One region of the Paenibacillus sp. Y930 genome, then DNA from elsewhere that is predicted to be linked to it. Evidence: a T-box and tRNA genes for the amino acid it is inferred to sense, from the RefSeq annotation. Region 1 holds a T-box; the other holds one or more tRNA genes.

Evidence for each region. A T-box is a leader RNA that pairs with one kind of tRNA and senses whether it is charged. The one in region 1 lies ahead of metG (methionine--tRNA ligase), so its partner is inferred to be a tRNA-Met.
Region 2: it has a tRNA-Met gene. The T-box ahead of metG (methionine--tRNA ligase) is inferred to sense a tRNA for this amino acid. The anticodon was not compared.

The regions. Positions count from the first base shown of each region.
Region 1 covers NZ_JBXCIX010000004.1:257,512-272,697, reverse strand. The annotation lists gene metG (methionine--tRNA ligase) at 35-1,996, opposite strand; T-box leader at 2,132-2,381, opposite strand; gene yidD (membrane protein insertion efficiency factor YidD) at 2,643-2,891, opposite strand; gene AC1TO5_RS13570 (Fur family transcriptional regulator) at 2,894-3,331, opposite strand; gene AC1TO5_RS13565 (hypothetical protein) at 3,406-3,630, opposite strand; gene AC1TO5_RS13560 (hypothetical protein) at 3,648-3,848, opposite strand; gene AC1TO5_RS13555 (Hsp20/alpha crystallin family protein) at 3,914-4,339, opposite strand; gene AC1TO5_RS13550 (spore germination protein) at 4,738-4,956, shown strand; gene AC1TO5_RS13545 (spore germination protein GerPB) at 4,962-5,171, shown strand; gene gerPC (spore germination protein GerPC) at 5,205-6,011, shown strand; gene AC1TO5_RS13535 (hypothetical protein) at 6,022-6,273, shown strand; gene AC1TO5_RS13530 (spore germination protein GerPE) at 6,263-6,700, shown strand; gene AC1TO5_RS13525 (glycoside hydrolase family 15 protein) at 6,854-8,821, opposite strand; gene glgA (glycogen synthase GlgA) at 8,839-10,263, opposite strand; gene glgD (glucose-1-phosphate adenylyltransferase subunit GlgD) at 10,683-11,798, opposite strand; gene AC1TO5_RS13510 (glucose-1-phosphate adenylyltransferase) at 11,798-12,958, opposite strand; gene glgB (1,4-alpha-glucan branching protein GlgB) at 12,975-14,879, opposite strand; gene helD (RNA polymerase recycling motor HelD) at 15,011-15,186, opposite strand, start outside.
Region 2 covers NZ_JBXCIX010000001.1:530,379-545,564, reverse strand. The annotation lists gene AC1TO5_RS02695 (dihydroorotase) at 1-562, shown strand, start outside; gene carA (glutamine-hydrolyzing carbamoyl-phosphate synthase small subunit) at 591-1,730, shown strand; gene carB (carbamoyl-phosphate synthase large subunit) at 1,723-4,944, shown strand; gene pyrF (orotidine-5'-phosphate decarboxylase) at 5,098-5,829, shown strand; gene pyrE (orotate phosphoribosyltransferase) at 5,822-6,469, shown strand; gene AC1TO5_RS02670 (ABC transporter ATP-binding protein) at 6,699-7,418, shown strand; gene AC1TO5_RS02665 (efflux RND transporter periplasmic adaptor subunit) at 7,381-8,451, shown strand; gene AC1TO5_RS02660 (ABC transporter permease) at 8,455-11,364, shown strand; gene AC1TO5_RS02655 (ABC transporter ATP-binding protein) at 11,368-12,261, shown strand; gene AC1TO5_RS02650 (hypothetical protein) at 12,492-12,674, shown strand; tRNA gene AC1TO5_RS02645 (tRNA-Met) at 12,842-12,917, shown strand; tRNA gene AC1TO5_RS02640 (tRNA-Ile) at 12,954-13,030, shown strand; tRNA gene AC1TO5_RS02635 (tRNA-Leu) at 13,047-13,135, shown strand; tRNA gene AC1TO5_RS02630 (tRNA-Leu) at 13,189-13,277, shown strand; gene AC1TO5_RS02625 (hypothetical protein) at 13,699-14,316, shown strand; partial or broken gene AC1TO5_RS02620 (S-layer homology domain-containing protein) at 14,328-14,402, shown strand; gene AC1TO5_RS02615 (S-layer homology domain-containing protein) at 14,436-14,816, shown strand; gene AC1TO5_RS02610 (hypothetical protein) at 15,134-15,186, shown strand, end outside.

The sequences.
Region 1 (15,186 bases):
TCATTAGCAATAAACAGCTCTTTCATACACTTTATTATTTCACAATTGCACCATTAGGCATACTGTCTGGAACCCTTGTTAACGTCAGTTGATCATCTACAGAAGCTGCAAGGATCATTCCTTGAGATAGTTCTCCGCGCAATTTCACCGGCTTCAAGTTTGTTACACAAATAACTTTTTTGCCAACAAGATCTTCTGGTTTATAAAACTTAGCAATACCGGATACGACTTGTCGTTGCTCGTAACCTAGATCAAGCTGCAATTTCAACAATTTATCAGCCTTTGGTACAGGTTCCGCTTGAATGACTTGTGCAACACGTAATTCTACTTTAGAGAAATCTTCAATTCCGATCTCTTCTTTACTATCTGCAGGTTTTTCAATAGCAGGTGTAGGTTCAACAGTAGCACTGCCGCCCTTCATAGAGCTAGTAATGAATGTTACTTCCTCTTCAAGATCAAGACGAGGGAAAATAGGAACAGCTTTCTCTACTTTCGTACCTGCTGGGATTTTATTATAAATGGCAATGCTATCCCAAGCAGTTAATTCACCTTCAACAATTCCAAGCTGCTGCCACATCTGACGCGGTGCATGTGTTAAGAATGGCTGGATCATAATGCTAATCGAACGAAGAGATTCCGCTAGATGACCCATAACGGAAGCTAGCTTAGTAGCTTCTGCCGGATCTTTCGCCAATGCCCATGGTTGAGTCTCATCGATATATTTATTCGTGCGACTTACAAATTTCCAGATCGCAGTTAGCGCTACAGAGAACTCCATATTATCCATTGCTTCCTCTACTTGCTTCAGCGTAGATAGCGCATAGCTTTCAAGTTCTTCATCAAATGTAGAAGTCACACCAAAGTCTGTTGGAATATTTCCTGCGAAATATTTATCGATCATCGCAATGGTACGATTCAACAGATTACCTAGATCATTGGCAAGATCGAAGTTAATACGTTCGATAAAGTTATTCGGTGTAAATTCACCATCAGAACCGAATGGCACTTCACGTAGCAAGTAATAACGAAGTGCATCTAGACCATAACGATCGATAAGGATAACAGGATCAATAACTGTCCCTTTAGATTTTGACATTTTACCTTCCTTCGTCAATAACCAACCATGTGCAAATACCTTTTTCGGCAGCGGTAAATCTAATGCCATTAACATAATCGGCCAGTAAATCGTATGGAAGCGTACAATTTCTTTCCCAACAAGATGCACATCTGCAGCCCAATATTTCTCAAACATATCTTTTTTCGTATCATCACCATAACCAATAGCTGTAATATAGTTGGACAAAGCATCAATCCATACATAGATCACATGCTTTGGATCTCCTGGAACTTTAATACCCCAATCGAATGATGTACGCGATACGGCTAGATCTTCTAGACCAGGCTTAATAAAGTTGTTGATCATTTCATTACGACGTGATTCTGGCTGAATGAACGTTGGATGATCTTCATAATATTGCAGCAAACGATCTGCATATTTGCTCATGCGGAAGAAATAGCTTTCTTCTTTCAGTAATTCCACCGGACGACTACAATCAGGACAGTTTCCGTTGACTAATTTATTTTCTAAGAAATAAGACTCACATGGTGTACAGTACCAGCCTTCATATGATCCTTTGTAAATATCATCTTGATCGAGTAATTTCTTGAATAGCTTTTCAACAACGACTTTATGACGCTCTTCTGTTGTACGAATAAAATCATCATTGGAAATTTCTAGCTTAGCCCATAACTGTTGAATTCCATGAACAATTTCATCAACAAATTCAATCGGAGTTTTACCATTTTTCAAAGCGTTTCGTTCGATTTTTTGACCATGCTCATCTGTACCCGTCAAATACCATACATCATAGCCACGTAGACGTTTATAACGTGCTGTAGCGTCTCCCGCTACTGTTGTGTAGGCATGACCGATATGTAACTTATCACTCGGATAGTAAATTGGTGTTGTGATATAGAAGCTGTTGTTGCTGGACATGTAACCACTCTCCTAAATTAATATATTATTGTACAATAAGCGGGCATATTCGCCGCCGAATCAACTACGGAGCATTACCGCGTGATCACAGTCAGCGATTTTGAACTTCCTCTGAACGCAAAAAACTCTCGTCCAACATGGGACGAGAGCTAAGCTCACGTGGTACCACCCAAATTCCAAGACTTGCAAAAATCGCGCTCGTCTTGCTTCTTAGATTGCCAACTGGCAATATCTTTATCGCAGACATACGCCTCGCCCTCACGTTATCCGCTCGAACAAGGAGCCTCCAAGACCATATTCCAACACCTTCAGCATGTCGGCTTCCACCAAGCGCCGTACTCTCTACAAAGGAAGGGTATTGTACTCATCTCTTCACTGGCTATTACTGTATAGGTAGTTCAAAAAGCAGACTTTGATAACGATGTATATGCTGAAGTAGCATAGTCGGCGTCGAATATGAAGCGAATTTGGAAAGTACGGTTCGCGTGTACGTAATCATGTACACTTGCGCTTCCGCCTTTCTAAAATTAGCTCCATCTTCTCGGTTCTGAAAGCCCACTTTTTGAACTCTCATTGAACCTTATTGAACTTTCATTAAATGATATATCTCTAATATAAAAAATGTAGACGCCAATGTCAAGTGACGCTATTTGTTCTTCGGTTTAGGTTCAGGTACATAATCGATACCACCTTGATGAAACGGGTGGCATTTACTAATACGCTTAATCATTAACCATGTTCCTTTGAACGGACCATGCTTTTCAATCGCTTCAAGACCATAGGCTGAGCACGTCGGATGAAATCGGCAAGTCGGTGGCTTATGTGGCGAGATGAATAAGCGGTAAAATTTAATAGGAGCCTTAACGATTGATTTCATAACATGACCGATACTCATTATTATTCGCCGCCTTGAATTTGCTCTTCCTCAGCACAAGCCTTACAATGACCGAATACTTCGAATTTATGCCTTATCACTTTAAAATCAGTCGGAACATCTGTTTGATCCATTGGACAAAATTTAATCGGATATGTTTTTCCGCAGCCAAGACAAATCATATGATGGTGATGATCATGCGCACGACAATGAATTTTGAACTTCACGCCTTCTTCGAACATCACTTGTTCTAATACACCTAGCTCCTCCATAACGCGAAGGTTTCGATAGACCGTATCAAAGCTAAGTCCTGTATACGTTTTCCCCATATGATCGTATACATCTTTCGGAGACAAGTAGCTTACCGATTCTGAGAATAGCTTCGCTAATGTTTTACGCTGATCTGTTACTCGTAAACCTCTAGCTGACATAAGCGTAACGATTTCATCAAATGTTTGCATCAATTGACCTCCCAACAACTATATTATTATCATGTATTGAGAAAAGCCCCCTTGTATAAAGAGAGCTTCGTATTCTACCCGTTATAATACATATCTGCCACAAAGGCACCACTCATACTTACGAAAAACACTGCTGTTAATCCCCATAACAAATTACGAATCAATGTCAACTGTCGAATCTTGGTCTCCGGCGCTCGCCCTAGACGAGCCATCGAGACAGATCGGTGAAGAAATAACGTCGTAATAAGCGAAGCGACGAACAATAGATTAACACCGAACCATATGACTTGCCAATACATGCTGACACCTCCAGTTGCTATAAGTACCAAATATTAAGAATAATCATTAGCACAATAAAACTAACTAGAGCACCGGCAAAATTGTACCAACCCAAACGGAATCTTTGTTGAAACATTTGTAAAATCCCAAAGCTCAACAAGCCAAAAATAAGTAAAATAAAAATAATGGCAATTATAAATAAATCCGCAGAAACATCGCTTACATTTACTACTGACACGGTGGACACTCCTTCACGATCTAATCGTAATCATTAGACATTATACTAGATCGCGAGATTATTAGCTAGTTTGTTATATAATGTCGATAAAATTTTATTGGTCTTGGTCGTTTCGTCAATCGAATAATTAGCTGATCTTCTTCAATTTTTGCTTTACACTCTCTAGATTTCACTAATTTTGGCAGCTTAATCAATTCAATATGCTGATCTGGCAGCCCTTCTATTTTCACAAAGTCTTCCCTAACATAGAGTATAATTTCATCTTGATCATATCCTATCGGAAGTTGAAAAATCACTTCAAGCGACTCTTTTCCTTCTTTTATCTGATAGCTACTTTTGGATCCATATTCGTTTTTTTTTGCTGGAGTACCCGTTGCTTGCTTAATCTGATTAATCCAATTATCGACCACTGGAATTTCCCTTAGGCTCTCCAGATTTTTCGGAAAATTAGCATTGCTAAACCACTTCTCGAAATCATCCCAATTTTTCAATAATCCCACCTCATCTATTTCATGTATAGATTAGCTTATGCACCAGCTAACAAGTAGGCTACTCGTTATTAACTGATCAAGGACTTTTTCGACGTCGAATAAACTACGAAGCCGATCATCGTTATCAAAGTCTGATTTTTGCACTACCTCTTCAAATCAAAGTTCAAAAAGCGGGCTTTCAGAACCGAGAAGATGGAGCGCTACTTGTGAAAGGCGGAAGCGCAAGTGTACATGTTTGGTACACGCGAACCGTACTTTCCAAGTTCGCTTCATATTCGACGTCGAATAAACTACGAAGGCGATCATCGTTATCAAAGTCCGCTTTTTGAACTTCCGCTACAAGGAACGCTTAGGCTTATAATGCATAAACTACAATAAACAGTGAAGTAGGTGAGTTCATGCCATCAATCGTTGGCTTTGTAAATGTAGTTAGTAACGGCTCTAGTGGAATCGTACAGTTCGGTGATGCTGTTCAAGTATCACCTTCTAGCTCTTCCAAAACCTATGCTGGCGCTGGTTCTTTCTTAACAGGTAGTTTAGCAAATTCTAATACGGGACTAAGTGCTACCAATTCATTAGATAATGATCTTGTAGACAATGTCAGTGGAGTATTGTGATCGCTATGTTAACGGTACAGCAACAAATTAACATTCATAGTATTCATATTGAGACGCTTTCGAATAGCTCCGTTTTTCAAATTGGTACTTCAGGAGCTATTTCTGCTATTTCTCATGTATCTACACAATCATTACTTCCATCAACAGGACCTGATGGGATGTCTCCCATGGATCAATTTACACCTTTTCTTGTCCCACTTCCCAATCCAGGATAATAACAATTCAATTATAGAAGGGCTGGATCTACGATGTATAACTCTGAATCTTCGTCATCTTCGCAGTTGAACCCATGGCAACAATGGGCGTTCCGTATCGAACAACGACTGCAAGAACAACAAGATACGATTGATACATTACAAGCAACAATATCCCAACTTGAGCAACAACTAGCAGTTCAAAAACAAAATCCTAGCTCTAATACCCCTCCAATTTTTCATGTTGATAAAATTGAATATCATTTTGATCAATTAAAAGTAGAAACATTAGAAGGTTCCTTACAAATTGGTATGTCAACAGCAAGTGCCAGTCAATTGCCGACAATGATAGAAGAGTTAGCAATGAAACAGAAAAATATTCATAGTAATTCAGCACATCCCAATTCCAAGGCAAAAATTGTGGAAGGTAATACCGCTCACGATCTTTCCAAACCAATGAAAACATCCGTGCACAATAGCATTCCTTCGGCAAATAATGCCCCTCCAACTGAAAATCCATCGAACTTCCCCGTCGGTTTTGAGCAGCATTTGAGTGATCAATTACGCACTTATCTTCACGAACAAGGAGTAGGCTATATTCGCAAGATGAGTTCACGATTAGACATCCCAATTAATGACGATCATATCACCCAAATCATTATTGATCTTGAAAAGCAAATTGAGGCTCGAATTCATCATTACGTAGCTGATGAGGCACCCTCTTTGAATCGAATTGCTCCCTCTTCTGATCAAGAACTGCAACATGAATGGGAAAAGATAGAGAGATCGGTAAGTGAACGTACATGGCATGATATAGAGACTGCAATTAGGCACTATTTACAAGAAAAAGCTGTGCGATAGGAGATTACCAATGAAAATTATTATTCAAGAGCAACATCTGCATGTGGACCAAGTTAATGTCATCGCTAACTCAAGTTGTTCAAATATCCAAGTTGGGGATAACGACCAAGTTATACTTTATTCCACTATCGAAACACCACCTGATGGCTTTCAAATTGGCCCCTTTAATTCTGCTTCAAAGCCTGCACTATGTCCATCTGGTAAAATAATTCAATTACCTCAGCCTTCCATAAGTAAGGGGAAATATCGTTATGAGTCATAATACGCTTTCTAGTGTCACAAACGTAAATGTTATTAGTAACTCCTCAAGCTCGATCATTCAAGTGGGTGATCGCGACAATACTTCGATGATCAGTAGAAGTATCGTTGTATTACAAGACGTAACAAGGAATACGGGAGATGAGCCTAATTTTAATCAATATCAATTATTTTGTAAGCCATCTCCCAATCTAAAGCGACTCCTCTACCCTAGCAAAATCGTTGAACGAGCATCTGATATGGAGCAACCATTGGATCTTAACGCCATACCAGATATCACCATCGGCCGACTGAAAGTAATATCTAACTCTGACTCGTCGAATATCCAGATAGGTAATGGCAAGCAAATGTATTCCGAGTACCGCTCAAAAAGCTTTGAGCAGCACTTCGTTGCCCAACCACACAAAAAAGAGTATCCTTTCTCACCTTAACGGTTAAGAAAGGATACCTTTTTGTCATTCGTGAATTGAACCCTGAATAGTAGACACTATAAAAAAAGTGTGCTATTCGGGGTTCAGTTCATCATTACTGCGGTACCGTCTGTTAAAAATATTGTTATTACTGAATAACAATATTTTTACTTACTATACGATTTGGTTTAATTGCTTGTATTTTGCAGCGTATTTACATACCGACTGAACAACCGTAGCATGTGACCATGTTAACGGCGCTACCGATAATGGTGTACCGTCAAAAGGGTTCAATTGCTCTGCTAACAGCCCACTTGATAAAGTATGCTGGGCAACCCACTCCAATGTACGTCTTGGGCTTTCAAGGTCGGCAATCGTTTTCGCTGACGCAATCTCAAAGTTAGCTACCCATAATGTGCAAATAATCCATGGATTACCTGGTATACGTTCAATATCACCGGATTGTTGGAAATAATAGTCGTTCACATAACGAGCAATTCCGCCTACTTCTGTTTTCACTTGTAGTCCTTGCTTAATCGATAGCATCGTCTTTTGCACACGATAATCATCGACAGGCAACACACCAAAATCCAAAATACCAAACATACTACTTTCAAGCGTCATATCTTTGACCCATACATTATCCTTCATCACTAGACCGCGAGCGAATCGTCCTGCTTCCTCATCCCACAAATGCTCTAGCATACCACTTTTAATTCGTTCAGCAATATTACGATAATGATCACTACGATCATAATCCCCGAATAAATCAGTGAATGAAGCGGCGGAGATTAGTCCACCATAGACAGAGGCCGTCGTATAGGTCCATATGCCATAACGTTCTTCCCATAAATCATAGCTTGGTTTCGGTAAATTCATATCTTCTTCAATATAACTGCTTAAGAAATTAGCTGCTGGGCGAATAAGCTTCGTATACAGCCCTTGTGGCAATTCAATAACTTGATGGCGAGCATAATCTTGCCATAATGCAAACAGAACTAATGCCGTCTCATCCTCTTGAATCGGCAAGCGACGATTCCCTTGCACAATATACGGATGCCAGCTGGAGCCTACCGTTCCGTCTGGGTTGTATTTATGATACAAATAGCCATCAGATGAAATCGTATCCGCACAGAATTGGAAAAATGGTGCTATCATACTTTGATACCCAGCTAATGACATTGCATCAGCGACTAGCGCACCGTCACGAGGCCACATATAGCTATAGTGGTCGCGATTGTACTGCAAAATATCTGTGTCGTTAGCAGCGATGATAGCGCCATTCTCATCGGTTTGCGTGCGAACGAGCAATAAGCTTAATTTGAATAATTTACGTACCTCATTCGGCAAATCTCCGAGATCAGACTCCGCGCGTTGCAACCAATGGTTCCAGTATACAACCACTCGGCTTAATAGCTTCTCTGGGTGCTGATCACGAACATATTGGTCTAGACGCTTCACTTCCTCTAGATTGGCACCGATTGACATCCAGTAGAAAATCGTCTTTTCACTATGCCCTCCAACAATGGTACGGAAGCTTAACGTACTATCAACGGAGCCTTGAGCAATTGTATTCCCCATAAGCGTACCATCTTCAGCATCTCTCCAAGTACCTTCAGCGGTATTAAATCGTTTCACACCAGTAGAATATTGTAAGATTCCACCTTCATCAGAAAATCCATTAAACATAAAGTAATTAGAGCGCTTGTAATGATAGATCGTATGATTTTCCGGGTAATACACTGCAGTATCTCCAACTTCTGTTCCCTCGATCATTAGATCCTGATGGAAGAAAATTCTCACTTCCCGAGCTTCTTCACGATAATTGCGGATTGTTACTTGTTTAATGAAAATACATTCTCTTTGATGAATGCCATCATTAATTTGTAATTCAATGCCTAATCGGTCATGCCTGGCAATAACGTTAGTAACAAGAGAGTCTTCCAGATAATCAAGCTCGAACTTCCACTCCGCATGGTCCAACCATGAAAATTCACCTTGTACCCAAATACCAACTCGACAATAATGCCCTCCTACATGATTCAGTTGTCCTACATACGGGTAATAAATATCTCTAATAAAGCCGTGCTGATCCATATTAAGCAACATCTTCCCATTACCTACAGCTAAGTGACGTGCCATGAAGCCATCTCCTCTCCTTAGCTAAGTTGTTGATATAGCTTTTTATATCGTTTTGCGGAGCGATTCCAACTATAATCTTCACGGGCTCCATTATTTACAATGCGTTTCCATACCTCTTTGTCATTGTATAAGCGAAGAGCATAACGAACGGTATATAAGTAATCATGTGCATTGTAGTTGGTAAATGTGAATCCATTCCCAGAATAAGTATATTCATCATATGGAAGAACAGTGTCCCTTAGCCCACCAGTTTCTCTAACAATTGGTACCGTACGATATCTTAGCGAGATTAATTGGCTTAAGCCACAAGGTTCGAATCGTGATGGCATTAGAAACATATCCGCTCCACCATAGATCCGGCTTGCGATTCTGTCACTATAGCCTAACCAAAATCTTAATTTGTCTGGGTAACGTAATGAAGCCTCATAGAAATATTTTTCATACATCTCATCACCAGAACCAAGTATAACGATCTGTACATTTTCTTGTAATAGCTCGTCCAACGTAGCAATAATGAGATCAAAACCTTTTTGTTCCACTAATCTTGATACGACACCGATTAATGGAATCTCACTATTTTGCGGCAATCCCATTTCAATCTGCAAATCTAGCTTGTTTTTTTGTTTGCGAGGTAGCGAGTTACGATAAGGTGCTACGAGATGAGTATCCACCATTGGATCAAACATTTTTTCATCGATACCATTAACGATGCCGATCAAATCTTCACGGCGATATTGGAGCAATGTTTCCATCTTCTCACCGTAATAGGCGGTTTGAATTTCCTCGGCATATGATGGACTTACCGTTGTAAGCTTGTCCGCATATTGTAAGCCTGCCTTCATGCAGCTTGCATTCCCGAAAAATTCAAGACCTTCTGCATTGAAATACTCATCGCCAATCCCTAGCAATTCCTTCATCTTATCAATACTGTATATCCCTTGATACATCAGATTGTGAATTGTGTATACGGAGCGAGATTGCGACCAATCCGGGTGATAAGCATATCTTGTCCGCAATAAAAACGGGATTAAACCTGTCTGCCAATCATTACAATGGATAATATCGAATTTCTCGCCGTAATACGGTCCCGCCTCAAGAACGGCTGCTGAGAAGAATACAAATCGTTCAGCGTCATCATCATAGCCGTATAAGCCGCCACGCTTGAAATAATACTCGTTATCGATTAAATAGTAAGTGATTCCTTCGAGCTCACCCTTCCACAAACCACAATATTGATTTCGCCAACCAAAGCCTACCTCATATTCAGCGATAAGTGTGAAGTGCTCTAAATATTGAGGCTGAATGGAATCGTATTTCGGTAATACGACGCTTGTCTTTACATCTTGTGCATCTAGCGCCTTTGGCAATGCACCTGCGACATCAGCTAATCCACCACTCTTAGCAACAGGTACCGCTTCAGAAGTTGCAAACAGTATATTCATCCCTATTCCCTCCAATAACTTTTTATCTAGTATTTTGAACTTCCTCTTCCAATCGAGGCTCAAAAAGCGGGCTTTCAGAACCGAGAAGATGAAACGCTACTTGAGAAAGGCGGAAGCGCAAGTGTACGTGTTTGGTACACGCGAACCGCACTTTCGAAATTCGCTTCATATTCGATGCGAGTAAGCTACAACGCATCACATCGTTATCAAAGTTCGCTTTTTGAACTTCCTCTTCCAATCGAGGTTCAAAAAGCGGGCTTTCAGAACCGAGAAGATGGAGCTAATTTTCGAAAAGCGGAAGCGCAAATGTACGTGTTTGGTACATGCGAACCGTACTTTCGAAATTCGCTTCATATTCGATACGAGTAAGCTACAACGCATCACATCGTTATCAAAGTTCGCTTTTTGAACTTCCCTACCTAGATGATGCGACGCTTTGCTGCTAGGTATGGTCCCGACTCCACACCACGGACTTCTCTGTTTTCTTTAATAACAACATCTTTATCGAAAATACTGCATTTCACTACACTATTTGGTAAAATTATTCCATTTTGCATGATGATACTATCTTCCACGACTGCTCCTTTATGAACATGTACCCCGCGGAATAAAATACTATTGCGAACTGTGCCTTCTATTAAGCAGCCATTGGCAATAATAGATTGCTCCACAACAGCATTTTGCTTATAACGCGCCGGTGGACCATCCTTAACCTTTGTGTAGATCGGTCCTGGTTCATAGAATAACTCTCTCCAAACTTTCGGATTAAGTAGCTTCATACTATTGGCATAGTAACTATTAATCGTATTCACACATGCTAGAAAACCATCATGGATATAACCATACACCTTCAATTGATCCAGCTTAGACACAATAGCATGACGGACAAGATGATCATGACCTTTGGCCAATGAAGTTTCTACGAGATCCATCAGTAATTCCTTCTTCATCAAATACATTTCCATATTAGAAAAGTCACTAATCATAGGCCCATAAGATTCTTGAATTTCACTAATTCGGCCTGCTTCATTCATCCGCACTTTTCTTGCTCTACCAAGTAATGGCTCGATACTTTCCTTACATACAACCGTAATATCAGCTTCTTGCTCTAGATGGTGAGCAAGTACTTGTTGATAATCAATATTGCAAATCATATGACTCCGAGTAATTAGCACATATTCTGGCTGTGAGCGTAGGAAGTAATCACGATTTTGGTAGAAATGAAATAGATCACCACGGCTTAATTCCTGCACATCATCTGTAATCGGAGGTAATACAAATAACCCACTTTGACGATGCTGTAGATCCCAGCTTTTCCCGCTTCCGATATGATCCATTAGTGAGCGATATTTTTGATGGACAAAGATGCCTACTTCATTCATTCGCGAATTAACCATATTAGAAAGTGTGAAGTCAATAATGCGATAGCGAGAACCAAAAGGGACAGTTGCTGTACAACGGCCTTGCGTTAATTTATCAAGATCATCTTTTTCATGAATAAGATTAATAACACCCATAATTTTTTGATTCTTCATTACTTCACCTCCAACAATTGATCCTGTGGAAACACATGCTCACCAACTGGAATAACTGTTATTTCTTCGTTAGCAGGCGTACCGATTACTGCTCCATCCTCAATGATCGCTCCATCACCGATAATCGCCCGATAGATTTGCACGTTTCTACCTACTTTTACTTTAGGCATAATGACTGATTCTTTCACAATGCTACCTTCCCCAAGAGTGACGCCATAGAAGAGAATGGAACGGTCAACCTCGCCTTCGACAAAGCAGCCTTCCGTTATAAGACTGGAGGTTACCTTGGCAGTTGAAGTTACAAATTGTGCAGGCTGATTGGGATTCACCGAGTAAATACGCCAGTTCGGATCACCAAGATCAAGCGATGGTTGGTCTTCTAACAAGTCCATATTACCTTCCCATAAACTATCAATCGTTCCGACATCTTTCCAGTACCCATCGAAAATATAGCATGAGCATAGTAAACTATCATTCATCATTGCCGGAATAATATCTTTACCAAAATCATTACTCGATGTCACATTGTTCTCATCATTAACTAAATATCGTTTCAAGTCGCACCAGTTGAATATATAAACGCCCATCGACGCTAAATTACTTGTTGGATTTTTCGGCTTCTCTTCAAAGCCAGTAATAACCGAATCATCATCAATATGCATTAAGCCAAACCGACTAGCATCCTTCCAATCGACTTCAAAACCAGCGATCGTCACGGCTGCTCCTGATTGTTTATGATTTTGAAGCATGAGATCATAATCCATTTTGTATATATGATCGCCTGATATAATAAGCACATACTCAGGATCGTAACGTTCTATAAACGGAATATTTTGATAGATGGCATTGGCTGTCCCTTTGTACCAGACGCCGCCATTCTTTTGCATATAGGGGGGAAGAATCGTCATACCACCGTCACGACGATCAAGTCCCCACGGTGTACCAATTCCCAAATATCGATTCAGTTCTAATGGCTGATACTGTGTGAGCACGCCAACAGTATCTATGCCTGAATGAGCGCAATTACTTAATGTAAAGTCAATAATTCTATATTTCCCGCCAAAATAAACAGCGGGCTTTGCTAAATCCTTCGTTAATACACCTAATCGTTTACCTTCACCACCGGCTAGTAACATTGCTATCATTTCTTTTCGAACCATAGACATCATCTCCTTGTTAAATGGTGTCCCCCGAATGAAGTGTGTATAGCATAAAAGTGAATGGGGGGAGTTCAATAGAAATACTTTGCTCACGACCATGAATACCGATCGCTTTACTTTGTATTTCCTGCTGAACATGTTCGGTTGTACCACCGTACTCCAGTTCATTACTATGCATTAATATCGTATATATGCCTGTTTGTGGCACGCCAACACGGTAATCCGGGTAATATTGAAGTGAAAAATTCACGATTACAACAAGCACTCCAGATTGACTTTGTCTACTGAAGGAAATGATCGATTGCTCTGCATTGTTCACATCAATCCAATCGAATGTACTCGGATTAAACTCATTTTCCCAAAGAATAGGAGTATTACGATATAACCAATTCAATTGCTTCGTATAATGATGCATTTTTTGATGAGAGTCGTACTTTAAAACGTCCCAATCGAGATGATGTTGATCTTTCCACTCATCGAATTGTCCCCATTCACTACCCATAAAAAGTAGTTTCTTACCAGGATGGGTCATCCAATAGCCATAGAATAATCGCAACTGTGCAAATTTCTGTTCGTAATTTCCCCACATTTTATTAAGTAGAGAACGTTTTCCATGAACAACTTCATCATGGGAAAGTGGTAGTATATAATTTTCGTTGAATGCGTACCAGATAGAAAAAGTTATGAGATGATGTTGCTGGGTGCGGGTTGACGGCGGGAGCGACATGTATTTGAGCATATCGTTCATCCAGCCCATATTCCATTTGTAGTTAAATCCTAAGCCGCCCATATAAGTTGGCTTTGTTACGGATGCGTAGGATGAGGAATCCTCCGCTAACATCAATGCGTCGGGGTAGTAATGAAATATCGTTTCATTTAATTTGTGGAGGAATGCGATCGCGTGTAAATTAATATGTCCGCCATCAGCATTTAATGTATGTAATTCAGGTGGCTTATCCATGTGTAGATCGAGCATAGAAGCAACGGCATCAACACGTAAGCCATCAAAATGGAATTGATCTAACCAATAAATCGCGTTTGAAACTAGGAAGCTTTGAACTTCATGCTTACTATAATCGAAGCTTAACGTGCCCCATAAAGGCAGCTCAGCTCGCTTCCAATCCGCCCCTTCAAAAATTGGGGTGCCATCGAAATTTCTTAAGCCATGATCGTCCTTGCAAAAATGACCAGGAACCCAATCCAATATAACACCAAGCTGGTGTTGATGACATGCATTAATCAATTGCTTCAGTTGCTCGGGTGACCCAAACCGACTCGTTGGACTATAAAACCCTACAACTTGATAGCCCCAAGATTGATCAAGTGGATGTTCTGTAATTGGCAACAGCTCGATATGAGTATATCCCCGATCTGCTACATAAGGAACGAGTTGCTCGGCTAACTCAGTATATGTATAGTAATCTTCTTTACCTTTAATTTTCCATGATCCTGCATGAACCTCATAGATTAGCATTGGTTTTTCGTACGATGGCTTTACCGCTTGCTCCTTGTACCACTCTTGATCAGTCCATGTAAAGCTTGGCAAGCCTACGACAATCGATGCTGTATTAGGTCGCCGCTCACTATAAAAAGCGTATGGATCACTTTTCAATATTCGTTCATTGTGCTGCGTTAAAATTTCATACTTATATCGTGTACCATCTTGCAAATGAGGAATAAAAGCTACAAAAACACCTGAGCTCACTACTGGGCTCAATTTATGAAGCTTGCCATCCCATTGATTGAAATCACCAACAACCGAAACTGCTTTCGCCTGAGGTGCCCATACAGCAAAGCGAATACCGTCCTCGCCTTTCCAGTGAATAGGATGTGCTCCCATAAACCTATAGCTATGATGCGATGAACCACGATTGAACAAATAGAGCTCCTGTTTTGTAATACCGAACATAGTAGTATCCATCACTTCCCCCCAATATTACAACTTATAATTGAAACAAGCTATACGTTTTACAATAATATAATAACGTATAGCTTGCCATAATAACTATAAGAGATTGTTCAAAGCAGAGCTTTTGAACATGTACTATAATGCTAGTTACTTGGAATAAATGGCGACGGGGTGCCTAGTGAAAATAGATGTAATTCGTGCATCGCTCTCGTACATGCTGTGTAGAACAATTTTCGTTCACTTTCCAAATGATATTGGGTTGAACTCGCATTATAGATCATAACCGCATCAAATTCTACACCTTTAGCTAAATATGCTG
Region 2 (15,186 bases), on a different contig from region 1:
ACGACTCATTCGCCTTGCGAAGCAAGTTGGTATTAAAGTGACTGCTGAAGTTTGTCCCCATCACTTAATTTTATCTGATGAGAACATTCCTGGGCTTGATGATGCAAATTGGAAAATGAATCCTCCACTTCGTACACCACGAGATGTAGCAGCTGTTCTTGAAGGATTAGAGGATGGTACTATAGATATTATCGTAACGGATCATGCGCCTCATAGCGCAGAGGAAAAAGCAAAAGGTGTTGACCTTGCACCATTTGGAATTGTTGGGCTGGAAACAGCATTCCCATTACTTTATACACATTTTGTAGAAACAGGTCGCTGGACTTTAGGCTTCCTCTTGAAACGATTGACACAAGATCCTGCTAGAGTGTTCCGCCTTGAAGAAGGTAGCCTTGAAATTGGTAAGCCTGCTGATATTACAATTGTTGATATCGAAAATGAACAAGTGGTTGACACTAGTACATTCCTATCTAAGAGTAACAACACACCGTTTGGTGGTTGGAAACTTAAAGGATGGCCTGTAGCAACAATTGTTAATGGTAATATTGTTTGGACTGAATAGAAAGTACAACTTTTGAGGAGTGAAACGGATGCAAGCAAGATTATTATTAGAAGATGGAACTTTATTTAAAGGATTATCATTCGGTGCTGAAACTCAAACGATTGGTGAGGTCGTATTTAGTACAGGAATGACAGGATATCAGGAGCTTATTACTGACCCGTCTTACTGTGGACAAATTGTCACAATGACTTACCCATTAATTGGTAACTACGGTATTACTCGTGATGATTTCGAAGGAATTCGCCCCTTTATTCACGGCTTAGCAGTTCGTCGTTATGAACCAATTCCAAGTAACTGGCGTGCACAATATTCTTTAGGTGATCTTTTGAAAGAATATGAAATTCCTGGTATCTCTGATATCGATACTCGTATGTTGACTCGTAAAATTCGTCAATTGGGATCGATGAAGGGTGTTATTACAACGGGTAATGAGCATGTTGAAGAACTTCTAGAACGTTTGAAAGCAACACCATCAATCCAAGATCAGGTAGCGCGTACTTCCACAGAATATGTGTACACAAATCCAGGTAATAAAGAGCGTATTGTGTTAATTGACTGTGGTTCTAAAAGTGGAATTATTCGCGAATTGTCCAAACGTAATTGCGATATCGTAGTTGTTCCTCACGACACAACGGCTGATGAAATCCGTCGCCTTGCACCAGATGGCATTCAATTGTCGAATGGTCCTGGGGATCCGAAAGATAATCTTCATATTGCGGAAACAATTAAACAACTACTTGGTGAATTCCCGATGTTCGGAATTTGTCTTGGTCATCAACTGTTTGCTCTTGCATGCGGTGCAGATACAGAAAAATTGAAATTTGGTCACCGTGGTGGTAATCATCCAGTGAAAGAATTAGCAACAAATCGTTGCTATATTACATCGCAAAACCATGGTTATACAGTAACGGATGAATCAATCAAAGCTACTGATCTAATCGTGACACATATCAACAACAACGATAAAACAATTGAAGGCTTGAAACATAAAACGTTCCCAGCATTCTCAGTACAGTATCACCCAGAGGCGGCTCCAGGTCCAGAGGATTCCGGTTACCTATTTGATCAATTTATTGAAATGATTCGCAACCATAAGCAAGAAAATCCGCAAAAACCTCGTCAAGCTATATTGTCGGAAATGTTGAGAGGAGAATTACAAAATGCCTAAAAATAATAAACTTAAAAAAATCCTTGTAATTGGCTCTGGTCCTATCGTTATCGGACAAGCGGCGGAATTTGACTATGCGGGTACCCAAGCATGTCAAGCATTGAAAGAAGAGGGTTATGAAGTTGTTTTAATCAACAGTAACCCTGCAACAATTATGACTGATACAAATATGGCTGATAAAGTTTACATCGAACCAATTACGCTTGACTTTGTATCTCAAATTATTCGTCAAGAACGTCCAGATGGTTTGCTGCCAACACTTGGCGGACAAACGGGACTAAATATGGCAGTTGAGCTGGCTCGTGCTGGCGTGCTTGAGCAAGAAAATGTTCAATTGCTTGGAACTCAGCTTTCAGCCATTGAAAAAGCAGAAGATCGTGACTTGTTCCGTGATTTAATGCGTGAGCTTGACCAACCGGTTCCAGATAGTGATATTGTAACGACAGTTGAGGCTGCAGTTACTTTTGCTAACTCCATTGGCTATCCGATTATCGTTCGTCCTGCTTACACATTAGGTGGTACAGGCGGCGGAATTTGTGATGATGAAGAAGAACTTCGTGAAATTGTTGCTTCAGGTATTCGTTACTCTCCAATCAATCAATGTCTAATTGAGAAATCAATTGCTGGTATGAAGGAAGTAGAATACGAGGTTATGCGTGATGCTAACGATAACTGTATCGTTGTCTGCAACATGGAAAACTTCGATCCAGTTGGTGTTCATACTGGTGACTCTATCGTAGTTGCGCCGTCTCAAACATTGTCTGATCGCGAATATCAAATGCTTCGTTCAGCATCATTGAAAATCATTCGCGCTTTGAATATCGAAGGTGGCTGTAACGTACAGTTTGCGCTTGATCCGTTCAGTTATCAATATTATGTAATTGAGGTTAACCCGCGTGTATCTCGTTCATCAGCGCTTGCTTCTAAGGCAACGGGCTACCCCATTGCAAAAATGGCTGCGAAAATTGCGGTTGGTTATACTCTTGATGAACTCGTTAACCCAGTTACTGGTCAAACTTATGCAATGTTCGAGCCTGCTCTTGACTATATCGTATCAAAAATTCCTCGTTGGCCATTTGATAAATTCGTTGATGCGAACCGCAAACTTGGTACGCAAATGAAAGCAACTGGCGAAGTCATGGCGATTGGTCGTACATTCGAAGAATCTATTCATAAAGCAGTACGTTCATTGGAAATCGGTGCGCACCGTATTCATTTGAAAGAATCAGTTGATCTTTCTGAAGATGTATTACGTACTCGCCTTAATAAGCCTGATGATGAGCGTATGTTCCTAGTTGCTGAAGCATTCCGTCGTGGTTATGCACTGCAAGAAATTCAAGATCTAACTAGTATCGACTGGTGGTTCCTTGATAAAATCGAAGGTATCGTGAAATTTGAAGATATCATTCGTACATCAGCTGAACTTACAGAAGAGTTATTATATGAAGCGAAACGTAAAGGTTTCTCTGACCGCTCAATTGCTGAAATTCGTCAAGAAGGATTCCCAAATGCTGCTTACACGAATGAAGATGATATTCGTGCATATCGTAAGTCGCAAGGTATGATTCCAGTTTATAAAATGGTGGACACTTGTGCTGCAGAATTTGAAGCAGTTACACCATATTACTACTCCACATACGAGGTAGAAAATGAAGTAACGGATACAACGAAAGAAAAAATCCTTGTACTAGGTTCTGGACCAATTCGTATCGGTCAAGGTATTGAGTTCGATTACTCAACTGTTCATGCTGTATGGGCTATTCAAAATGCAGGCTACGAAGCAGTTATTATTAATAACAACCCTGAAACGGTATCGACTGACTTCAGTACATCTGATCGTCTATACTTTGAGCCATTATTCTTCGAGGACGTAATGAACGTTATCGAACAAGAGCAACCAATCGGTGTAATCGTTCAGTTCGGTGGTCAAACAGCGATTAACCTTGCTGCTCCACTTTCTAAAGCTGGCGTGAAAATTCTTGGTTCTAGCCTTGAAAGTATCGATGCAGCGGAAGATCGTAAGAAATTCGAAGCGTTACTTCGTAGCTTAGATATTGCGCAACCAGATGGTAAAACGGTTACGACTGTTGGTGAAGCAGTAGCTACAGCTCAAGTTATCGGTTACCCGGTTCTTGTAAGACCATCGTATGTACTTGGTGGACGTGCAATGGAAATCGTATATTCTGATGCAGAACTGTTAAGCTATATGGAAGTAGCTGTGAAGATCAACCCTGAACATCCAGTATTGATCGACCGTTATATGCTTGGTAAAGAAGCTGAAGTTGATGCAATCTGTGATGGCGAAACGGTACTTATCCCAGGTATTATGGAGCATGTGGAGCGCGCAGGTGTTCACTCCGGTGACTCGATTGCTGTATATCCTCCGCAATCATTATCTGACGATATTAAGCAACAAATCGTAGATATTACGATTAAAATCTCAAAAGCGCTTAAAGTTATCGGACTTGTTAACATCCAGTTTGTTATTCACGAAGAGAAAGTATATGTAATCGAGGTTAACCCACGTTCTTCTCGTACAGTACCATTCTTAAGTAAAGTAACAAATCTGCCGATGGCGAATCTGGCAACTCGTGCAATCTTGAATGAAAGACTTGCTGATCTTGGTTATGTAGATGGTTTATGGCCTGAAGATGATCATGTATCGGTTAAAGTTCCAGTATTCTCATTCGCGAAACTTCGTCGTGTTGACCCTACATTAACGCCTGAGATGAAATCTACAGGTGAAGTAATGGGGCGCGACGTACAATTTGCAAAAGCATTGTACAAAGGACTTATTGGTGCAGGTATGAAAATTCCTAACTCTGGTACAATTCTTGTAACAGTAGCGGATAAAGATAAGCAAGAAACAGTTGAATTAATGCGTGGTTTTGCAAATATAGGCTACAAATTAATGGCAACTGGTGGTACTGCAGATGCGCTAGAAGCAGCAGGGTTATATGTAGAGCGAGTTAATAAATTAAGTGAAGGTGCTCCAAATATTCTTGACCATATCCGTGAAGGACATGCTCAATTCGTAGTAAATACACTTACGAAGGGCAAAACTCCAGAACGTGACGGCTTCCGTATTCGTCGTGAAGCAGTTGAGAATGGGGTAGTATGTATGACGTCACTTGATACAGTAAGAGCATTACTTACAATGATGCAAACTATTAACTTCACTTCTAGTGCTATGCCAGTATCTCCACAGAAGTAAACGAAAAATTTTAGATGATGCTTCCGAAGTAACTTTTTGTTATCAGGAAGCATCATCAAGTAGATAACAATAAATTTTTATGCTTCCGAAGTAACTTTTTGTTACTAAGTAGTATTTTCATGAAGTAAACAAAAAGTTTTAGGAGGGCAAGGTATGTCACTTACAAAAGCAGAGGCGGCTTCGAAAATTATGGTTGCACTTGATTATTCAAGTGCAACTGCTGCGGAGCAGTTAATTCAGCAATTGAACGGAATTCCTTGCTATATGAAAGTGGGCATGCAGCTATACTACGCTGCAGGCCCCACTTTTGTAGAAGGGCTTAAAAATCGTGGCTTCCGCGTATTTTTAGACTTGAAAATGCATGATATTCCTAACACTGTCAAAGGTGGAGCAACGAGTATTACTGCGCTAGGCGTTGATATGTTCAACGTACATGCTGCAGGTGGTCGCGCTATGATGGAGGCTGCGCTTGAAGGTGTACAGCAAGCAAGCTCTAGTCAGAACCGTCCAACGGTAATCGCCGTAACACATTTAACTAGTACTAGTCAGCAAGTTATGAATGGTGAGATCGGAATTACTGGTACGGTTGAAGCTGCAGTACTTTCATATGCGAAGTTAACACAATTAGCAGGGTTAGATGGCGTTGTTGCATCACCATCAGAAGTTATTGCGATTAAAAATGCTTGTGGACAAGCATTCCAAACGATTACACCTGGTATTCGTCCATTAGGAGCAGCACTGAATGATCAATCTCGCATTATGACGCCTAGTGAAGCATTACGACAAGGGACTGACTACATGGTTATCGGTCGTCCGATAACAGCTGCAACTGATCCGCGGTTAGCAATTGAATCTATTATTGAGGAGTTAATCTCATATGAGTAAAGTATCATTGGAACAGCTTGCAAAAGATATTGCTGCATCATTATTAGAAATAAAAGCAGTAGCGCTTCGTCCGAATGATCCATTCACATGGACGTCTGGCATAAAGTCACCTATTTATTGCGATAATCGTCTTACGATGACTTATCCTGAAATTCGTGAAAAAGTAGCAGATGGTTTTGTAGCATTAATTAATGAAATGTACCCTGACGCTGAAGTGATTGCTGGTACTTCAACAGCAGGTATTCCGCATGCTGCATGGGTCGCACAAAAAATGAACTTACCAATGGCTTATATTCGTGATAAAGCTAAAGGACATGGTAAGCAAAATCAAATCGAAGGTCGCGTACTACCGGGCCAAAAGGTCGTCGTTATCGAGGATTTGATTTCTACTGGTGGTAGCTCATTGAAAGCAGCACTTGCTGTTCGTGAAGCTGGAGCAGTGCCACTTGCAGTATTGGCTATCTTTACGTATCAGTTCCAATCGGCTATTGATGCGTTTGCGGAAGCAGGGATTCCACTGCAAACCATTTCCAATTATTCTGCATTAATTGAACAAGCTGTTGCCACTGGTGAAATTGCTCAAGATGATGTAGCAGCACTTCAATCATGGAGAGCTAATCCTCAAGCTTACAACAATTAAACGACAGCAATGATGTTTGAACATAAAGCGAATATATAGTAGACATTATCGTTTCAGCAGTAATGAAATGATAATGTCTATTTTAGTTGATTACATGAGAGCAATGAATGTTATAATGATATTTCAATGTTATTAGAAAATTTTCAGAAAATAATTTAAAAGTTGTAACCTTTTCCAACTATTAAACGTCTCTAATATAGAATAAGTGTGAGGGGTGTCATGAGATTATATGAATGAACAGTTACATATTCAAGAAAATGATGTCGAGCCTAGTCACACTCCACTATTACAAGTGCGAGAGATGGAACGGATCTTTCAAGTGGGTGGCAAAGATCTTCATGTGTTAAAGGGACTTAATATGACAGTTGAACGTCAACAGCTTGTTATGTTAAAAGGAAGATCAGGCTCAGGTAAAACGACTTTGTTGAACAGTCTTGGCGGATTAGATACGCCAAGCAAAGGGAGTATTGATTTCAATGGTAAACCGTTCGATACGCTAAGCGATAAGGCAAGGACATTAATACGACGCAATGAAATGGGGTTTATTTTTCAAGCGTTTGCATTAATGCCTTTATTATCTGCTTATGAAAATGTTGAACTTTCTTTGCGGATGGCGAATCGGCCCAAAAAAGAATGGAAAGAGCGCGTTGAAGAATGCTTAACACTTGTTGGACTTGAAAAACGTATGCATCACCGCCCGTATGAATTATCGGGTGGTGAACAACAACGTGTTGCTATAGCAAAATCTATTGCACATCGTCCGATTCTATTACTTGCAGATGAGCCTACTGCTGAATTGGATACTGCGATGTCCGCACAAGTAATGGCGTTATTTCAAAGCATTATTAAGTATGAACAAATTTCGATATGTATGACGACACATGATCCTACAATTTTGGAGGTTGCAGACCATGTTTATGAAATGGTGGATGGCAAATTTATCTCGTAAAGCAAGTATATCAATGGTTATTTTAGCACTATTATTAAGTGGTTGTAGTCTATTACCGAATGAAAAAGAAGAGGAAGTTATACCTGATATTATTCCTCCGAAAATCTCGCAAAAGCCAGAGCATACAGTTGCTACGAAAACATTAGAAACAAAGGTAACAGTTATTGGTAGAATTATTTCATTAGAAGAAGAAACGATGTATTTCACTAAAGGTGATCTTAATGTAAAAGATGTGCACGTGAAGACAGGTGATACAGTTACTGCTGGACAAGTCATTGCAGAGCTTGATGTAAGTGAACTGCAAAAAACTTTACGTCTAGATAAACTCGCTTTTCAACGCGATGAACTAGCGATGAAGGAATTGCTACGTTCAAGAGATGAGATGGATCAATCAGAGTATGAGGCGCAACGTATTGCATTTGAAGAAAAAAGACAAAAGCTAGACGATATGGCGGTGGAAATTGAAAAAGGTGTCATTACAGCACCATTCTCAGGCACGATCGTATCGCTAACTGCAAAAAAAGGCGATCTTATTAAAGCTTATGCTCCGATTGCCATTGTAGCCAATACAACAATGCTTGTTCCAGGCGCGAAATTAACAAAAACAGAGCAAGAAAAAGTTGCTATTGGTATGGAAGCTACGGTTTCTATTAGTAACGGTGGTTCAATTAAAGGAAAAGTGAAACAACTTCCTACTAAAGCTACTGATTCATCTGGTGGTGGGAACGGATCAGGCGGTGCAGCAGGTGAAATTGATCGTATCGAGGATTATATGATTGTACAGATTGATAAATTACCTGCGGGAGCGGCTCGCGGTCTAACTGCTTCTATTAACGTCATCACTAGTCGTACAGAAAATGCTATTGTCATCCCACCATCTACACTAAGAAGCATAGGTAACCGTACTTATGTTCAAGTAGTGGATGAAAAAGGGCAAAAAAGTGAAGTAGATGTAGAAGTCGGACAGCAGACTGCTACTGATGTCGAAATTTTACAAGGCTTAACGCCTGGTCAGAAAGTAGTAGGGAGATAAGATATGGGTGTACCCTTCTTTCGCTTTATTTTCCGTAAAATGTGGAATACTCGTTGGCTAACATTAAGTACTTTGTTAGGACTTATTGTTGCTGTCGCATTTGCCACAAGTATTCCAATGTATGCAGATGGAGCTTTGAAACGCGTCATTGCACAACAATTGAAGGTAGATAGTGAAAGTAAGCCTGCAGGATCTTTAATGATGAAATATCAAGGCGTACCTGCAAATGGCAATAATATGGATGGATTGCTCTCTGTAGAGCAATATATTAAGGATGATATTCCCAAAACGATAGGTTTCCCGTTTGATACCTTCGTGCAACAATATGGAATACGTCCAAGTAATGTTACTCCAGTCTTTCCTGATAAAGTAGATGCGAGTCGCACACGTTCCTTAAATATTCAATCGATGAGTGGTTTACAGGAACATAATGAACTTGTACAAGGACAATGGTTCAGTGACAAGCTTACCGATAAAGGCGTACTGGAAGCGGTAATGATTGAAGAAGGCATGTATCGTAATGATGTGCATGTTGGCGATCTATTCTATTATCGTGCTGATAATAGTAAACAAATCGTTGTGCAAATTGTTGGTATTGTATCGCCAACAGACATTTCTGATGCGTACTGGGCTCAAGGGGTAGAATCGCAATTTGGAACACTGTTTGTTAATGAAACGTTGTTTCAAGAAGAACTACTGAAAAAACAAAATATTTTCTTGCAGTCTGCATCTTGGTATTATTCATTCGATCTTTCACAAATTAAAAGTAGTCAAATTAATGAACTGGCTTCTACTTTAAATCGTCTAGATATTGAGTTGTACCAACGACTTAAAGATACGAAAGTAGAGCAATCATTCGCCGAAACATTGAAAGCTTTCCGAGCGCAAAGTAATGAATTACAAACGATGCTATTTACTTTAGCTGCGCCAATGCTAGCAATGGTTATTTATTTCATTATGATGAATGCAAGACAATCGCTAGATAAACAACGCAGTGATATTGCTGTCCTTCGTAGTAGAGGTGCAGGAACAAGGCAAATTGTCGGCATGTATGTCGTCGAGAGTATAATGCTTGGTTTGATCGCTCTTGTTATCGGTCCATTGATTGGATGGTTTATGTCCAAAAGTATTGGATCAGCAGATGGATTTTTATCCTTTGTCAATCGTAAGTCGATTACGATTGGATTCTCTGTAGAAACGATTATTGCCGGAGTTATAGCTGTTGTTATCGCTCTTTTAGCAACAATTATTCCAGCGGTACAGTACGCAAGAGCCTCCATCGTTAGTTACAAACAAGATTTGGCTCGATCTGACAAAAAGCCATTTTGGCAAAAATGGTATTTGGATATTATATTAGTACTCGTTACAATCTATGGTTGGTATTTGTTCAATGAACGTCAATTACTTACTGTTAATTCAGGCGTATCAAGTGATCAAATGCAAATTCAACCGTTTTTATTCTTTGTACCTGCAATAGCAATTTTTGCGCTTGGATTGCTATGTCTGCGAATTTTCCCGTGGATAATAGCACTATGCAATTGGCTAGGTAAAAGGTATTTACCTGTATCATCTTACTTGACGTTAACACAATTATCTCGTTCTTCTAAAGGCTACTATCCATTGATGACATTGCTTATTTTAACGATCGGCTTAGGTGTGTATAATGCTTCGGCTGCTCGTACGATAGACTTGAACTCAACGGAGCGAACGCTGTATAAAAATGGTGCTGATGTTATTGTTCATACGAATTGGGGCGGAATTCCTGAAAAGATTCCTACGAAGAAACCTGATGATGGCAATAACAATGGCGGGAATAATGGTGGTAATAACGGCGGAAACGGTGGAGGCAATGGCGGCGGTGGCAGCAACGGAGGAAATGGTGGAGGTAATGGAAATAATAACCAACCACAGAAGTTACTCTATACAGAACCACCGTTCGAAGTATTCCGAACTAGTCCTGGCGTAGAAGCTGCTACAAGAGTACTTCAGTCCAAAAATAATATTATTGTATCAGGTAAGACGGTTGGGAAAGGTACAATTATGGGAATTGATAATAAAGATTTCTATGATGTAGCTTGGTTCGGAGACGATTTGTATGATTATGATCCGGCGTATTACTTGTCATACCTTGGATTGGCTGAGCATGGTGCTCTAATACCAGAAAACATTGCTGAAAAATATCAATTGAAATTAGGCGATCTCATTTCAGTAAGTTTCACAGATGGAACATTAGATTTTACAGTGCAAGGCATCGTTCCATTCTGGCCTAATTTATATCCAGATAGTGAACCGTTCTTAATTGCTAACTTGGACTATATATATGATCAATTACCGCTAATTCCTTATGAAGTATGGGTGAAGATGGAGCCGGATGCGCTTGTTGCTCCGTTGCTTGATCATCTAGCCGCTTCGAAATTAGACGTAGTTACCGTTAAAGATGTACGTAATGATCTAATTATTCAATCGAAGTTACCGACTAGAGGTGGCGTATTCGGTATATTAAGTCTTGGATTCCTCGTTACGATTGCGGTTACTTTAGCAGGCTATCTATTATACTGGTTCTTCAATTTGTCTGGTCGTGTCGTTCAATTTGGTGTGTTACGTGCGATGGGGCTTTCGAAGTCACAGTTAACTAGTATGTTGCTGATTGAGCAAATATTAACGGCAGGACTTGCAATTGGACTCGGTTTTGGTATTGGTAAAGTTGTCAGCTACATCTTCTTACCATTTTTACAATCGGCGGACAACGCCTCGGAAATGGTTCCACCATTCCGTGTTATCTTCCAAGCTAGCGATACGAATCAATTAATGCTAGTCGTGCTTGTGATGATGTTAATTGGTGCCGGGTTCTTACTCCTTCATATCAAAAAGCTTAAAGTACATCAAGCTGTGAAAATGGGAGAGGAGCGATAATTCATGATCTATTGTGAAGGATTAGTAAAAATATATAAAACTGACGATTTGGAAGTTGTCGCTCTACAAGGCTTGAACCTAACCGTTGAGAAGGGCGAATTGATGGCTATTATCGGTAATAGTGGTAGTGGTAAATCAACGCTCTTAAATACGCTAGGTGGCTTAGATCGTCCTTCTGCAGGGCAAGTTAAAGTGGGTCCTTGGGATCTGTTGAAAATGACTGAGGAAGAGCGTGTAAGCTATAAGCGGGATACGGTAGGTTTTATTTGGCAAAACAATGCTCGAAACCTATTGCCGTATTTGACAGCTCTTGAAAACGTTGAAATGCCAATGATGCTTTCTGGAAAGTTGGATCGTACGTATGCGACGCAGCTTCTAGAATGGGTTGGTTTGAAGCACCGGATGCATAATAAATTGCATCAGCTCTCAGGCGGTGAGCAGCAGCGTGTGGCGATTGCGATATCGTTATCTAATCGTCCAGAGCTGCTACTAGCAGATGAGCCTACAGGATCGGTTGACACTGCGACATCTGATATGATTATGAATATTTTTCGTAGGCTGAATAAGGAGATCGGTGTCACGATCGTTATCGTTACCCATGATATGACCTTAGCCAGTCAAGTTGACCGCGTTGTTGCGATTAGAGACGGCTTAACGAGTACGGAATTTGTGAAGCATAACCCAGAGATCGGATCGCATGGTGAAGGCTTTGTATCGTTATCAGCGCATACCTCACAAAATGAGCATGTTGCTTATGTGGTTGTTGATAAAGTTGGTCGTCTTCAAGTTCCAAAAGAATATTTGAAGGCAATGGATATTAAAGATAAAGTATTAATGGAGTTTGATGGTGAGAAGATTACGATTAGATCACCGCAGATTCAGCTAAAGGAAGAATAAAGAGTAATCCCCTTATCGTCGACGATGTGTAGAAAGTTCGATACTTAGAACTTAACATTGTTAGCGATAAGGGGATTTTTTCTTATCTTGTTACATTATTTTTATTAATTGGAATGATTTTGTGTAAAATGGGTAATCTATCGTTATCTTTGGCTAATGCTTCCGAAGTAACTTTTCGTTACTAGGAAGTCTATCAAGGAGTTACGAAAAGTTTTGGGAGGTAACAATAGATGTGGATATATTGGATTAGATTATATGAATCAAAGTTTCAAGCAAGTTGTGTTGTACAGCGAATGGAAAATGATTATTGGATGTATGGTCTTGATTGCCCTCAGGAAATAGAAATATTCAAATCGTTAAAGGGAAGATATGGAGTGAAATATTTATTGAATAATTCAAGGGGATTAATATAGTGCATAGGTATATAGTAGTGTAAACCTATTAATACTGGTAATTTTTATGAATAAAAGTGGTGAAAATAAAAAATAAATAAAAATATTAAAAAATGCTTGACGTAATATGTTTGAATGTTGTATATTAATACATGTCGCCGTTGCGATAACGTTTGAAATAGCAATGACGCGGGGTGGAGCAGTTGGCAGCTCGTCGGGCTCATAACCCGAAGGTCACAGGTTCAAGTCCTGTCCCCGCAACCAACCTTTGGACATAATGAGTTATCATTATATTATTAAGGGCCCTTAGTTCAGCTGGTTAGAGCAGTCGGCTCATAACCGATTTGTCGGGGGTTCGAGTCCCTCAGGGCCCACCATTAGCTACATACCCTTGCCGGGGTGGCGGAATTGGCAGACGCACAGGACTTAAAATCCTGCGGTAGGTGACTACCGTACCGGTTCGATTCCGGTTCTCGGCACCATTATTTCCTAGGTTAACTGATTTTTCAATTGAATATTGTATACATAGTACTACGCCGGGGTGGCGGAACTGGCAGACGCACAGGACTTAAAATCCTGCGGTAGGTGACTACCGTACCGGTTCGATTCCGGTTCTCGGCACCATTTAATTTATTAGATTCACTCTATTATGTAGCAAATTCATTGAATAATCCAACCCCCTTCAAGCTAAGCTTGAAGGGGGTTTTTTGTTATTTCGATGTTTTAGATTCAAGGGCATGGATTAGAAATGAATTATTCCTTGTAGAGTGGCATTTAATAGAGATAAATGAATTTGTCAGTGGAGTTTATATGGAAGTAAAAGAAAAATATCAAAATATGTATAAAGGTTGACAAATGATAGCGTTACCTATTTTTATTAAAAATACTATTGACGAGAGGGGAGCTTATGGGATATATTCACTGAGGATGATAATTATTATCAATACACCGAATTAGCAGCGCTCACTGCTAATATTTTTTTGAGATCATATTGAGAATGATAATCATTATTTCGAGATTAGGAATTTAAAGGAGAAGGTTAATTATGAAATTCAGATGGTATAAACATTTATCAGCGGTACTTATCATTGCTTTATTGGTATCTGCAATGCCTGTGTATGCAGAGGAACCGACAGAAACCAAAACAGCAACAGTTATTCATTTTGTAAAAGAGGGTGAAGATGCTACATTATCAGCAGCACACGAATTTTTCAAGAATCCTTACATTGTTGTAAATAATGGTACACAATTTTTAGAAGTAGAAATGACTAAGTCTTTTGCATTAGAGTTTATTATTAATAACGATCCAGAAACAATGGTTATTGAAAATGCTGACACAATTGTGAAAAGATATGAGTTGAAAGATCTTACTGATCAATTTACAGCAACAACAAAATATAAAATTACTCCTGGAGGATCGTTATCTTCTCATGAAGTAACAGTAGTTATTGGCAATGATATTGATAATACGAAAGCTCAATTGATTAGTGCTATTGCAGCAGCAGAGACGCTAACGGATCGCTCAACGGCGTTTGAGTCAGCGATTGCAAATGCAGAAGCTGCTAATACATATATTACTAAGTTAGCGACAATGCAAACTACTTTGACAGCTTTGCAAGCTGCAATTCATGAGCATAACAATCCTACAGCACCTGAGCCTTAACAAAAGCGGCGATCGAACGCGCTGTATCATTAAAACTTGTAAATGGTTATAGTGATGGTTCATTCAAGCCGAATCAAGAAGTTAATCGTGCTGAGTTCACAGCTATTCTAGTTCGCGCAATGAAACTTGAAGCTGCAAAAGGTGAAGTGAAATTTACTGATGCAGATAAAATTCAAGGATGGGCTAAAGAGTATATTCAGCAAGCAGTAGAGGCGGGTATACTAACAGGCTATAACGATAACACATTCCGTCCAACTGGTGACATTACACGTACAGAAGCAGCAGTAATGATTGTTAAAGCATTGGGTCTAGAGCTTGTCTCAGAGGATGAGTTAACTTTCGCCGATGCATCTAACATTCCTGCTTATGCAAGAGCTTATGTTGCTACAGCAGTTAAGTATGGTTTGGTGGTAGGATACAGCAATAATACATTTGGTCCTGATAAAGTAGCTACTCGTGCGGATGCTATTACGTTAGCACTTCGTGTGCTTGATTACTAGGTAAGCCATAAATAATGGAGTTGAGCGTATTTTAAGTGATGCACTCAAACAAAAAAACTTGACGTTATGTTGGCGTCAAGTTTTTTGTATGCAGAATTTAATACTATCTAGGAATGATGGCGACGATGTCTTTTCGCAATTACAAGTAATCTTTGGCCAGGTCTCAGGCGCACAACTAAAGTCTTTTTGTGTTTCATCAAGAACACCACCTTATATCAAGATAAACTAATGTATGTAAGTTTATTTAATTTGCCCTAGACAGATATAGTGATTTGAAATTAAATGTGCTTTATAGATTACTTGCTTTGAAATGTTTCATGTCCAATAATAAATTGAAAATATCCGTCGGCAAAGCTACGCTGTTCGTTAA